Regions from separate parts of the Vibrio chaetopteri genome, predicted to be linked through region 1. Evidence: predicted binding sites of a transcription regulator. Region 1 holds the regulator's gene; each other region holds the start of a gene.
What was found. Region 1 encodes PurR, which represses purine synthesis genes. Its sites were predicted from a motif close to TNANGNAAACGTTTNCNTNA; they were not measured.
Positions count from the first base shown of each region.

Region 2: glpX (class II fructose-bisphosphatase) is a predicted target of PurR. The motif match lies at 1,386-1,405, and genes of this name have one in related genera.
Region 3: PG915_RS23665 (inosine/guanosine kinase) is a predicted target of PurR. The motif match lies at 1,114-1,133, and genes of this name have one in related genera.
Region 4: PG915_RS01710 (NCS2 family permease) is a predicted target of PurR. The motif match lies at 1,528-1,547, and genes of this name have one in related genera.

Region 1 is NZ_CP115920.1:1,372,044-1,375,243, reverse strand. It holds gene torD (molecular chaperone TorD) at 1-531, shown strand, start outside; gene purR (HTH-type transcriptional repressor PurR) at 892-1,896, shown strand; cyclic di-GMP riboswitch class I at 2,073-2,160, shown strand; gene PG915_RS06230 (TfoX/Sxy family DNA transformation protein) at 2,276-2,866, shown strand; gene PG915_RS06225 (TVP38/TMEM64 family protein) at 2,987-3,200, shown strand, end outside.
Region 2 is NZ_CP115920.1:3,413,755-3,416,954, reverse strand. It holds gene PG915_RS15745 (helix-turn-helix transcriptional regulator) at 1-142, opposite strand, end outside; gene glpX (class II fructose-bisphosphatase) at 319-1,326, opposite strand; gene zapB (cell division protein ZapB) at 1,643-1,885, shown strand; gene PG915_RS15730 (TetR/AcrR family transcriptional regulator) at 2,041-2,685, shown strand; gene PG915_RS15725 (DHH family phosphoesterase) at 2,787-3,200, shown strand, end outside.
Region 3 is NZ_CP115921.1:1,746,651-1,749,850, forward strand. It holds gene PG915_RS23655 (CreA family protein) at 1-64, shown strand, start outside; gene PG915_RS23660 (sensor domain-containing diguanylate cyclase) at 106-1,053, opposite strand; gene PG915_RS23665 (inosine/guanosine kinase) at 1,262-2,569, shown strand; gene PG915_RS23670 (formate--tetrahydrofolate ligase) at 2,735-3,200, shown strand, end outside.
Region 4 is NZ_CP115920.1:355,490-358,689, forward strand. It holds gene PG915_RS01705 (response regulator) at 1-1,432, opposite strand, end outside; gene PG915_RS01710 (NCS2 family permease) at 1,689-3,059, shown strand.

The sequences.
Region 1 (3,200 bases):
CCAGAAATACGTTCGTTTCTAACCGGACTTGGTGAAAACCCATCGCTGTCGGAGCCAATCAAAACCTTCACTGATTCGCTCAATAGATTGCAAGTACGTGAAGATGCTCAATTGGAGCTCTCTGCCGATTTTTGTGATCTGTTTTTAAAGACCGACAAGCATGGCGCACTGCCTTATGCCTCAATGTACATTGGTACTTCTGGCCTACTCAACGACCAACCTGCGCAAGAAATGGCAGATCTACTCGCCAAGTACGGTATTGCAGTAAATAAAGATCTCAATGAGCCAGCGGATCACCTTGCCATCGAACTCGATTTTCTAGGTAACCTTATCATCCGTTCGAACGAACTGGAGAACGACGCACTGCACGAACAAGCGGACTTCATCAATACTCATCTCATGAGTTGGTTGCCTCAGTTTGTTAAAAAGTGCCAACAGTTTGATGAATTTGGCTTCTACTCTGCTGCTGCAAGCCTCTTGCACGCCTTCTGTCTGTTAGACCTGACCTACCTTGCGGATGAAAACGACTAACTCCGATTTCAACTGATAGGTGCGACACATACTAAAGGCGCAAACGTGGTTTTCAGTCATCTGAGTCAATTTTGCGCCTTAGTTATAAATTTGTGGGATAAATGATTGCCAGCTCACTAAGCTGCGACTACAATTCGCCGTTTAAATGCAATCGCCCATTGGTATTACAGAAAATCATCTCCACTTAGGTGGCAATATCGAGCTTTGAGCTCAATTTGTTGATTCTGCCTAGGCTTGCATACACTTGCCGGTTTCCGCTTTTACATCCGTTTATTCACAAAAGCGCTGGAACCACTAAAATTAAAGCGGCACAAACGTTTACTCACTAATTCAATAAGCCGCGACTAATAGGATATCACTATGGCAACCATTAAAGATGTCGCCCGACTTGCTGGCGTTTCCACGACCACAGTATCCCATGTAATTAATAAAACTCGTTTTGTTGCAGAAGCAACGCAAGAAAAAGTGATGGCGGCGGTCGATGAACTCAACTACGCGCCTAGTGCTGTTGCTCGTAGCCTGAAGTGCAATTCGACTAAAACCATTGGTATGTTGGTCACCCAATCGACCAACTTATTTTTCTCAGAAGTTATCGATGGCGTTGAAAGTTACTGCTATCGCCAAGGCTATACACTGATTTTGTGTAACACAGGTGGTGTTTACGAGAAGCAGCGTGACTACATTCGCATGCTGGCAGAAAAACGCGTCGATGGTATTTTGGTGATGTGTTCCGACTTGACTGAAGAGCTTCTTGAGATGCTTGACCGTCACGCAGACATTCCAAAAGTGATCATGGATTGGGGTCCAGAGAGCTCTCAAGCCGATAAGATCATCGATAATTCAGAGGAAGGTGGCTATCTAGCGACTAAGTTTTTGATTGAGAAAGGTCATACCGATATTGCCTGTCTAAGTGGTCACCTAGAAAAAGCGGTATGCCAAGAACGCATCATCGGCTATAAACGTGCACTGGCGGAAGCCGGCATTGAGATGAAAGAAGATCGTATTCTTGAAGGTAACTTTGAATGTGATACTGCGGTAATCGCCGCTAACCGCATCGCCGCAATGGAAGAGAGACCAACGGCCGTGTTCTGTTTTAATGACACAATGGCATTTGGACTTATGAGTCGCCTTCAACAGCTTGGTGTAAACGTACCTGAAGATATCTCTGTTATCGGTTATGACAATATTGAACTGGCTGAATACTTTTCGCCACCGCTGACAACGGTTCACCAACCGAAGCGACGTGTTGGTAAAAATGCCTTTGAGATTCTACTAGAACGAATCAAAGATAAAGGTCACGAAAAACGCATTTTTGAAATGCACCCAGAAATTGTAGAACGTGACTCTGTCAAAGCCCTAACCTAACGCTGACAAAAGTGCCGATTTCGGCACTTTTTGATCTCTATTCAAAATTCCCCCCTACTGCTGTCAATTTTTTATTCACCTTGAGGCACAAACAACCAAACATTATTTGAACTAAGATCACATTTCCAAAGATCACATATCAATAACTTACGTAGTTTTCCTATATGCTATATGTGTCACGCACAGGGCAAACCATCTGAAAGGGTGGGACGCAAAGCCACCGGCCTAAACCAATTTTTATTGATAGGTAGCGGGGTTGCCGATGGCAAGGGCAAAGACTCAGTTATAGCAGTGGCTTAACAGAGCTCTGACACCCGTTTGCTATACTCTCGGACCTGATTTTGGTGACACAATCAATAACACCGAGAAAAGAATAAGCATGGATAATCCTATACTAAAAGATTCAATGCAGTTATTCGCTCAGCTTGGAAGAGTAAAGTCTCGATCCATGTTCGGCGGATTTGGCATCTTCGTAGACGATACGATGTTTGCATTAGCAGTGAATAACAAATTACATATCAGAACTGACCGTCAGACCATTTCCACCTTTAAAAAGCTAGGTTACAAACCATACGTTTATAAAAAGCGTGGATTTCCCGTGGTAACCAAGTACTTCGCACTACCAGACGATTGTTGGCAAGATCAAGACGCTATCTTGACTCATGCTAAACAGGCGCTCGCGTTTGCAAAAACTGAAAAAGAGCAGCAGTCTGAAGCGAAGCCAAACCGATTAAAGGATCTTCCTAATTTACGACTGGCAACTGAGCGTATGCTTAAAAAAGCCGGTATCGAATCTGTGGGCGATCTACAGCAGCACGGCGCTGTTGAGGCATTTAAAGCCATCCAAAGAACCCACTCTAGCTCAGTTGGGCTCGAGTTACTATGGGCACTAGAAGGCGCCATCAACGGCACTCACTGGTCTGTGATACCACAAACCAAACGAGAAGAGCTTGCTAGCTTAATCAACTAACCCTTGGTTTTCCCAATAAAAAATCAGCCTTATGGCTGATTTTTTTCGTATTAGATGAAAGGAAAAGGTCACACTCCCTTTCTACTACACTAATACTAAGACATTACAAAGGATATCGTCATGAGCAAGAAGCTAATACTTGGATTAGTACTGGTTGCCATCATCGTATTTTTAGGCGTTAATTTTGGTCAACATCTTACGCTCGAAAACGCCAAAGCGCAGCAAGCCGCACTGGCTGAGTACATCGATGCCAATTTTGTTACTGCGGCACTCACTTACTTTTTTGCCTACATCGCGATTACTGCGTTTTCGATTCCAGGCGCTGCAGTGGTTA
Region 2 (3,200 bases), 1.5 Mb from region 1:
ACTTTAAGAAGCCTTCTTCTTCAAGGCTTTGTAGGTGTTGTCTCGCGCCCATGGTGGTAATGCCTAAACGTTCCGCAATACGTTTGGCAGTGACAGCGCCTTCGCGTTTTATGATGTCTATGATGTGGTCGGTGGCTTTCATCAGTGAATCCGTTCGTTTGTTCAGCCTGAGGTAAAGATAGTCGGGGTATTATGGCGGATAAGGTTAATAAAGCAAATGATTTACAATCTTGAGGTTGGCATTCCAGCAGTATCGACTTGCATAGATATAAAAAAAGCGCTGATAACCATCAGCGCCTTTGACAAAGTTTTATTGACTTATAGGATGATGTCGCGGATTTCCGGATCCTTACGCTCTAGATAGTGCGTAGACTTGATGCGACGAATCGTGCGGCAACGTCCACGGATCAGCAAGGTCTCAGTCGTTGCGATGTTGCCTTGACGAGTGATGCCTTCAAGTAGGTCACCTTTGGTAATGCCGGTCGCTGAGAAGACGACGTTGTCGCTACGAGCCATATCTTCCATACGCAGTACGATGTTTGCTTCAACACCCATTTCAGCGCAGCGAGCTAGCTCTTCTTCACCTGCGGCACGGTTTTCTTCAGTATCGCCTTTAACAACGTGGCGTGGCAGTAGTCGGCCATTCATGTCGCCGTCTAGTGCGCGGATAACCGCAGCAGAGACTACGCCCTCTGGCGCGCCACCAATACAGTACATGACATCCACTTCGCTATCTGGCATACAAGTAAGGATAGAAGCGGCAACATCACCATCTGGCACAGCGAAAACGCGAACACCCATCGCTTGCATCTCGGCAATGACGGCGTCGTGGCGTGGCTTAGCAAGCGTTGTCACTACTAGCGTATCTAAGGTTTTACCTAGTGCAGCTGCGATATTTTTTAGGTTTTCAGTCAGTGGTTTATTAAGGTCAATCACGCCTTTCGCGCCAGGCCCTACCACGAGTTTTTCCATGTACATGTCTGGCGCTTTCAAGAAGCTGCCTTTTTCACCAGCGGCAAGCACTGCAAGGGCATTGGATTGACCCATCGCCGTCATGCGAGTTCCTTCGATAGGATCAACAGCGATGTCGACAGCATCACCGCCAATACCCACTTGTTCACCGATGTACAGCATAGGTGCGTCATCGATTTCACCCTCACCAATAACGATTTCGCCTTCGATATCGGTCTTGTTCAGTAGGCTGCGCATGACCTCCACCGCTGCACCATCGGCAGCATTTTTGTCGCCTCGGCCTAGCCACTTATAGCCTGCTAGGGCGGCACCTTCGGTAACTCGTGAAAAAGCCATTGCTAAATCGCGCTTCATACTGACTCCAATCTAATGAAAATTGACAAATGATTTACGGCGCGAATTCTAGCATATCAAAAGGGAAACGTTTGCCTTTTTCTCTGTTCGGACGCGATCTTGTCGCTAAAATCTTGAATGATTGAGCATCGTGACAAACAAAACTTTGCTCTGTTGTGCTTGGTAGGTAAAGCTTGGGTGAGTTTGCGGCGCTTTTTTGACCGAATAGTGAAAAATCTGCAATATAGAGCGTGTCTATCTTCTCTAGGCTGAGTAGAATGGGGCACTATAGGATGAAGCATTTTCATTTCACAGGATTAAACAAGGGTAGGCCGAGATGTCTTTTGAAGTACTGGAACAACTAGAAGCAAAAATTCAAACTGCAGTGGACACAATCGCTCTTCTTCAGATGGAAGTTGAGGAATTGAAAGAAGAGAAAGCACAACTTGCATCGCAAGCTGAAGAACTACGCAGCAGCCGTGAAGAACTTGAGCAAAAGTCTGAGCAGATGCAACGTGAGCACAGCCAATGGCAAGAGCGCATTCGCAACCTACTAGGTAAAATGGACGAAGTAGAGTAATTGTCTACTTAGCCAATATGCATGACTGAAAAGCACTCAAATTGAGTGCTTTTTTTGTGTCCGTTGGTCTAACCAGTGAATCTCACAATCTATTAACTTTTCGTGTACTAGTTCAAGACGTATACTAAGTCTAACTAGGGAAAGGAAAAGTTAGAATGAAAACACGTGACAAAATCGTCTACGCCGCCCTCGACTTGTTCAATTCAGATGGCGAGCGCAACGTGACAACCAACCATATTGCGGCGCACATTGAGATCAGCCCAGGCAATCTCTACTATCATTTCCGAAACAAACAAGAGATCGTTCGTGAGATTTTTGCCCTCTATTCGCAAGAGCTTATTGAGCGCTTCACTCCGGTACAAGGTCAGCAAGAGAGCTTAGCGCTACTAAAGCACTACCTAGATTCCATTTTCACGCTGATGTGGAAGTACCGTTTCTTCTACGCTAACTTGCCGGAAATTCTTCAGCGCGACCCCAAATTGCACGAAGAGTACATTGATGTACAAGAACGCCTACAAGGTAATCTTATTAACATCTTACGTGCTTTTGTTGAGTTGGAGTTACTGACGCTAAATGAGAAAGAGCTGAAGTCTTTAGTCACGACATTACACATGATGGCAGTCGGTTGGCTAAGCTATCAGTCGGCAATGTCACCACGCACCAAGATTACGGAAGAAGTGATCCAACAAGGCATGCTGCAGATGATTCATGTGGTGAAACCACTGGCGACCTCAAGAGGCAAAGAGCAACTGACGTTACTCGAAGATGGCGTGCGTATGATGGGCTCGACTACGAGTTAAACTCGCTAACGGCATGATATATAGCCAATTCGTATTGTTACAAACCCTACTTTATTAGTAGGGTTTGTGGTTTCAGGGACGATGAAAGGATGAGTGTGACTGTGCACTATGACGTATTTAATGGCGATGCCGATGGCATATTAGCCCTACTGCAATTGCGTTTAGCGCAGCCTAAAACCGCGATACTCATCTCCGGTATCAAGCGTGATATCGCCTTACTTCAGCGTGTGCCCGTTGAGCAGGCAAGCTCGGTGACTGTGCTGGATATCTCCATGGATAAGAACCAAGCCGCGCTCAATGAGCTTTTGGATCATCATGTTGCTATTACCTATATCGATCACCACAAAGCCTCTGCTATTCCTGATAGCCCTCATCTTGAGGCCCATATTGACCTCGATGCTAACACTTGTACTGCGCTGATTGTTGACCAGCAGTTACAAGGGCAGTTCAGGCTCTGGGCAATCGTGGCCGCGTATGGTGACAATATGCTCGCAAGCGCTGAGAGCTTGGCGTCT
Region 3 (3,200 bases), on a different replicon from region 1:
GTCGACCGTTCCTTTGTGGGGAACTAAAGCCTACGTAGAATCTCCGGTAGACGTTCAACAGTAGTCTTCGACATAAAGTCAGCTCTTTTCTTTAGAGCTGACTTTTTAGTGACAGGTTCGCTTCAACTTACATCGATCACACTCGGTAATGTGGCCTTGTTTGTCACAATAGACCAACGTCATGTTTTTTCCTTCCCTTTCACGTTTCACCGTCATTAACGCACCATCCGCTTGGGCGACAAGTAACCCCGTATTCCCATCAGTAAGCTGAGAAACCCCAAGACTAATATTGATGGTAAACTTTTGACCTTCTGAAGAAACAAATTCATGCTCGGCAATGCTGACACGAATTCTCTCCGCCACCCTATATGCAGCAAGTAACGATGTGAGGGGTAACAACAAAGCGAACTCATCACCGCCGAAACGGAAACAATAGTCTTCTTCGCGTACCGATGACTCCATTAGCTTGGCAACATTTTTAAGAACATAGTCGCCAATGCTGTGACCATAGCTGTCATTGATGTGTTTAAAATTGTCGACATCGAGCATGACGTATGAGAGTGGCCTGTTATGGCGAACGTGAGCGGCAATTTCTCGCTTCAATTGCAACTCTAAGTAACGGCGATTGTAAACGCCAGTCAGAACATCTCGAATGGCTAAGTATTCATATTCATCTCGCTTGGCGATCGACTCTGTAATGTCGATAGCCAAGCCAAAAATTCCCGCCACATTGCCTTCGTAATCATAAATCGGTGTTTTGAGGATTTGATAATGATGCGTCTCACCATGAATATCCGTGCTTTTTTCAACTTGTGACAGCGATTGTCCCTCGAGCACTTTTCTGTCGTGTTGAATAAGATCATGGCACTGTTGGAGATCAAAAAACTGGGCGTCGTCACCACCAACAATCTCTTCGGCAGGTTTACCAAATAAACGCGATACTGCGTCGTTAACGTAGGTGTAGCGTGCATGTTGGTCTTTGACAAAAAAATAGCAATCTAAGCGACTTAATACCGCTCTAATTTCGTCGACTGTCAGATTCTTCATGTCCATAACCTGCGCCCTCAACCTTACCCTAACAATGAACAGTATTGCATATTGACACACTTTCCGTACGGCAATCGGTTCAGTTTGTGACCGCTGACCTAGATAGCACGCGCCCCAAAACTGAAGCAACTCACACATTCAATGCAATTTCATGAAACACAAATAAACTTCTTGTGATATCATGCCGCCAAATTTTGAGCCGCTAGCCTTTATTATGAAATTTCCTGGACAACGTAAGTCAAAACACTATTTCCCTACCAGCAAGAAAGATCTATCGGTCAGTCAGGCGCAGTCAGCGCCAAAACTGTATCGCCCAACGATTGTTGGTGTCGGTCAAACCATCGTTGATATCGAAGCACGTGTTGATGACGACTTCTTAGCGAAATACGACTTGAGTAAGGGACACTCGCTAGTCCTAGAAGAGAGCAAAGCGGACGCTCTTTACGCCGAACTAGTCGAGAAAGAACTGATCACTCACCAATTCCCGGGTGACACGATTGGCAACACTCTACACAACTATTCAGTTCTCGCTGACAGTAAGTCTGTGCTGCTTGGTGTCATGTCAAAAAATATCCAAGTAGGTTCTTACGGCTACCGTTACCTTTGCCGTACTTCTTCAAGAATGAACCTTAACCACTTGCAAACTGTCGATGGCCCTATTGGTCGTTGCTATACCTTGATCACCGATGACGGCGAGCGCACCTTCGCAATTAACGAAGGCGAAATGAATCAGCTACGTCCAGAAAGTATCCCTGAATCAGTGTTCAATAAAGCGTCTGCACTAGTCGTATCTTCTTACTTGATGCGTGGTAAACCCGAAGACCCAATGCCACAAGCAGTTGCTCGTGCGGTTGAACTCGCCAAGCAGAAGTCAGTGCCAGTCGTGCTCACACTTGGTACTAAATGGGTAATCGAAGGCAACGAGAAATTCTGGCAAGACTATATTCAAGAAAACGTCACTATTCTGGCGATGAACGAAGAAGAAGGTGAAGCATTGACCGGCTTTGCCGAACCACTAAAAGCGGCAGATAAAGCGCTAGACTGGGTTGACTTGGTATTGTGTACTGCAGGCCCTAACGGCTTGTACATGGCTGGTTACTGTGACAACGTGACTCTACGTGAAACCACCCATGATTTGCTATCATCTGAGCACTTCAGCGATTTCAACCAATTTGAGTTCAGCCGAGCTATGCGCAAGCAAGATTGTGCCGATCCGCAAAAAGTGTACTCGCATATTGGCCCTTATCTGGGTGGTCCATTGGAGATCAAAAACACCAATGGTGCTGGTGATGGCGCTCTTTCTGCATTACTACATGATATGACGGCTAACTCATTCCACAGCAAGAACGTATCAGACTCAGACAAGCACGTTGCACCATGTTTAACGTACTCGTCGCTTTCACAAATTTGTAAATACGCGAACCGCGTAAGCTACGAAGTACTCACCCAGCATTCTCCTCGCCTAACACGCGCTCTTCCAGAAAGAGAAGACAGCCTGGAAGAAGCTTACTGGGATCGTTAAAAAAGGGCTTCGGCACTTTTTTTGTTTCTAAATTATACAGCTATTGAACAGCTGGTTAATATTAGTTCAGGCCGCTGAATATTTAGCTTTACAAAGCATATTTAACCAGTATCATCCTGACGCAAACGTTTTCCTCAATAATTTTGTGGCTTTTAAGGACCGTTAATGCTTTCCGATATCGATATCTGTCGTACGACGTCACTCTCCGCTATTTCTGACATTGCCAAGCAAGCAGGCTTGCTCGAGCATGAATATCATCCGCAAGGTTATCACAAAGCTAAAATCACTTGGGACGCGGTCTTTCGCCTCAAAGACAACCGTGATGGCAAGCTAATCGTTGTTACAGCAATTACCCCTACTCCTCTTGGCGAAGGCAAAACCGTGACAACTATCGGTTTGTCTCAGGGTCTAAAAAAGCTCGACAAGTCGGTGATGGCTTGTATCCGCCAACCTTCTATGGGACCCATTTTCGGTGTTAAAGGTGGTGCTGCTGGCGGAGGCTATTCGCAAGTTGCCCCAATGGAAGAGCTAAACCTTCACTTAACCGGTGACATTCACGCAGTCACGGCGGCGCACAATTTAGCGGCCGCCGCTATCGATGCGCGTATCTATCACGAGCAGCGTCAAGGTT
Region 4 (3,200 bases), 1.0 Mb from region 1:
CTAGGTCGATTTTGCCAGCTTCAAACTTAGAAAAATCCAGAATATCATTGATGATTGCCAGCAGAGACTCAGCGCTGTCTCTTGACGTTCGGGCAAGCTTGAATTGCTGCTCATCAAGTTCGGTATCGAGCAGCAGGTCAGTCATACCAATCACCCCATTCATTGGAGTGCGGATTTCATGACTCATGGTAGAGAGAAACTCGCTTTTTGCGTGCGCCGCCGAACGTGCTTCTTCCGTTGCTTGTTGTAGTTGCTGGTTATGTTCAAGCATTTGTTGCTCTTTGAGGGCTAAGGAATCCGCCATATTAATAAAGCCGGTACTCAGGCGGCTGATTTCATCGGTTTGATTAAAGTGGTGCTGAGGGAGTGATATTTTGTAATCGCCTTGACCTACATGTTTGGTGGCGTCTAGTAAAGCTTCTAATCTTTGCACCAACTGCCGAGACATAAAAAGCAACACCACTAAACAAATGATGGCCAGAGCCAGACCAAGTGCACCAAGCACTAAATTGCGATTTGTGTTCAATACGGTCTGCATCGCTTGTTGAGATATTTGCTGATTTTGTAAATCGAGAATCGAGCGGATCCGTTCGATTCGCTGTGTCGCTAATGGGAACCAAAACTCGGGGGTAATATCCTCAAGCCCATCCTCAAGTGTTCCTGATGTGACGAACGTTGATTCAATGTCATCAATTTGCTTATGGACACCCCAATTGATAATAGGCATGTAGAGGGACTCTGGCGCATGTTGACGCAGTAAGCGCAGATTCCAATCGAAACTTCGAATGTAATAACCCGCATCGATCATCTTATCGTTTGAGATGGCTTGCTCAGGCGCTGCAAAAATACCATTGAGAATGCCGCGAGATTGCCCTGCGCGCTCTTTGAGCCAAAGCAAATGGACATGATGCAGTAAATCATCAACTAAGTCTGGGGATTCGATAGAACTGACAAGGGCATCATAAATAGTTAATGCTTGCTCGATAAGCCCTGAGTAGTGCTTGAAGGAATATTCGCCGACACCATGATCAACGAACTCCCTTACCATCACGGTATGCTCAATAGCACGATCAAGTAATTGAATTTGCTCACTGAAAGCCTGTTCGATGTCGCTGTGCTTGCTGGATAAGCTCCGCCATTGCTCGCTTGCTTTATCGGCTTGCGCTCTTGCCGTAATGAGTTTTTGTTTGGTGGTTTCATCTAGATTAGATTTATAACCTTCAGATAGCCCGCGCTCGACAGCAAAGTGGTGAGCAATGTTATCAAGCGAATGAGCGACGTTGAGAAGTTCGATGGTTTTGGTGGCCTCCGCATTTCTATCCACGAGTGAGCGGATCACTTGATAGCTCATGGTTAGAACAACGATGAGTAACCCTAATACAATCAATGATGTTTGGGTTCTCAGGGTTAAGTTACGTATCGCGGTTGGCATGCATGCCCATCCTGTTTCTTAGCGTATTTCAGCAGTATAGGAGACGAACTGCTAGGTTCCGATATTTGCGTTTTTTATGAATTCAATAAGACATAAGTGGCAAACGTTTGCTTATTTATCAAGGTGTTGTTTTGTAAGGCTTTGAAGCTAGTTCGAAAAGTGTTGATTTATTCCTGTCAGCAATTAGAATTCGCGCCAATATTCTTATTGCGCATACGTTTGCGTCGGCGTGTTTTCTATCTTAAAAGGTACCACTGTGAGTGCAGAATTAGCGGGTCAGAGACAGACCAACCCTTCCTTTATCGAAGCGACCTTCAAGGTGAGTGAGCGTAAGTCTACGATTGGCACTGAGGTGTACGCAGGCTTTATTACCTTTCTAGCGATGAGCTACATTTTGGCGGTCAATCCGGCTATTTTGGGCGATATTCCTGGTATGGATCGCGGTGCAGTATTTACCGCAACGGCGCTGGCGGCGGCGTTTGCGACGCTGATTATGGGTGTGTTTGGCAACTATCCGGTGATGCTTGCTCCTGGTATGAGCATGAACGGCTTTTTCAAAGGCATGCTGTTAAGTGGTTCGGTAGCGCTGGTTTGGCATGAGGCACTGCTTGGCATCTTTTTCTCAGGCATCATCTATTTGATTTTATCGATGACTAAGATCCGTAAGGCGATGATTGAGTCGATTCCAGAAGACCTCAAGTTGGCGATTACGGTTTCACTCGGTTTGTTTATTGCGTTCTTGGGTCTTAAGAACGCAGGTATCATCGTTTCAAACCCAATCATTTTGGTGAGTATGGGCGATATTCTAAACCCTCAGGTCATGATCGCTTACATCAGTATTTTTATTGCGCTTGGTTGTATGGTTCGCGATATCAAGCTGGCGACATTTATCTCATTCATCTCCGCTATTATTTTGACTATCCTTGCCGACACTTTTATGGGCACGGCAAACGCACCAATTCCAGAACAGCTTGTGGCAATGCCGCCAAGCATGGCTGGTAGCTTTGGTGCGATCTTTGATTTTTCTGGCCTAACGGCAGAGAAGATGTTCGACTTGCTGTTTATCGTTATTATCTTCTTGATTGTCGACTTCTTTGATGGATTGAGCACGATAGTGGGCGTGGGCCGCGATGCAGGCATCATCGACAAAGATGGCAAGGTGCCAAATGCGCGCTCAGCACTCGTCGCTGACGCAGGTGGCACTGTGATGGGTTCGCTGCTTGGCACAACGTCGGTAACGGCATTCTCTGAATCGGGCATTGCCTCTTCTCAAGGTGCGAGAACTGGTCTCGCGGCGGTTGTGGTAGCAGGCTTGTTCTTTGTGTCACTGTTCCTTTACCCGCTATTCTCCTTGTTCTCAGCGGCCATGGTGGCGCCAGCAATGGTGGTGGTAGGCATTTACATGATTGGCCGCTTAGGGGATATCAAGTGGGATAAGAAAGAGTCTCGCATTGCTGCCTTCTTTACCATCATGTTTACCGTGCTGAGCTTCTCTCCTGCAAACGGCATGGCAATGGGCTTTATTAGCTATGCGTTTAGTATGGTTGTGGCAGGTAAGGGCAAAGAGGTTCACCCGGTGATCTATGTGTTGTCGGCGCTGTTTATGACTTACTTGGTGTTGTTGTAGTCACTAATAATCGGAATACTACCCCCCACAGCGCCGTCATTCCTGCGTAGGCAGAAATCTAATTGAGGCTTGGTGTGCGTGTTGAGTAGACTCCTGCCTGCGCAGGAGTGACAGCTATTTTAGTGCGGGAAATATTCAAGC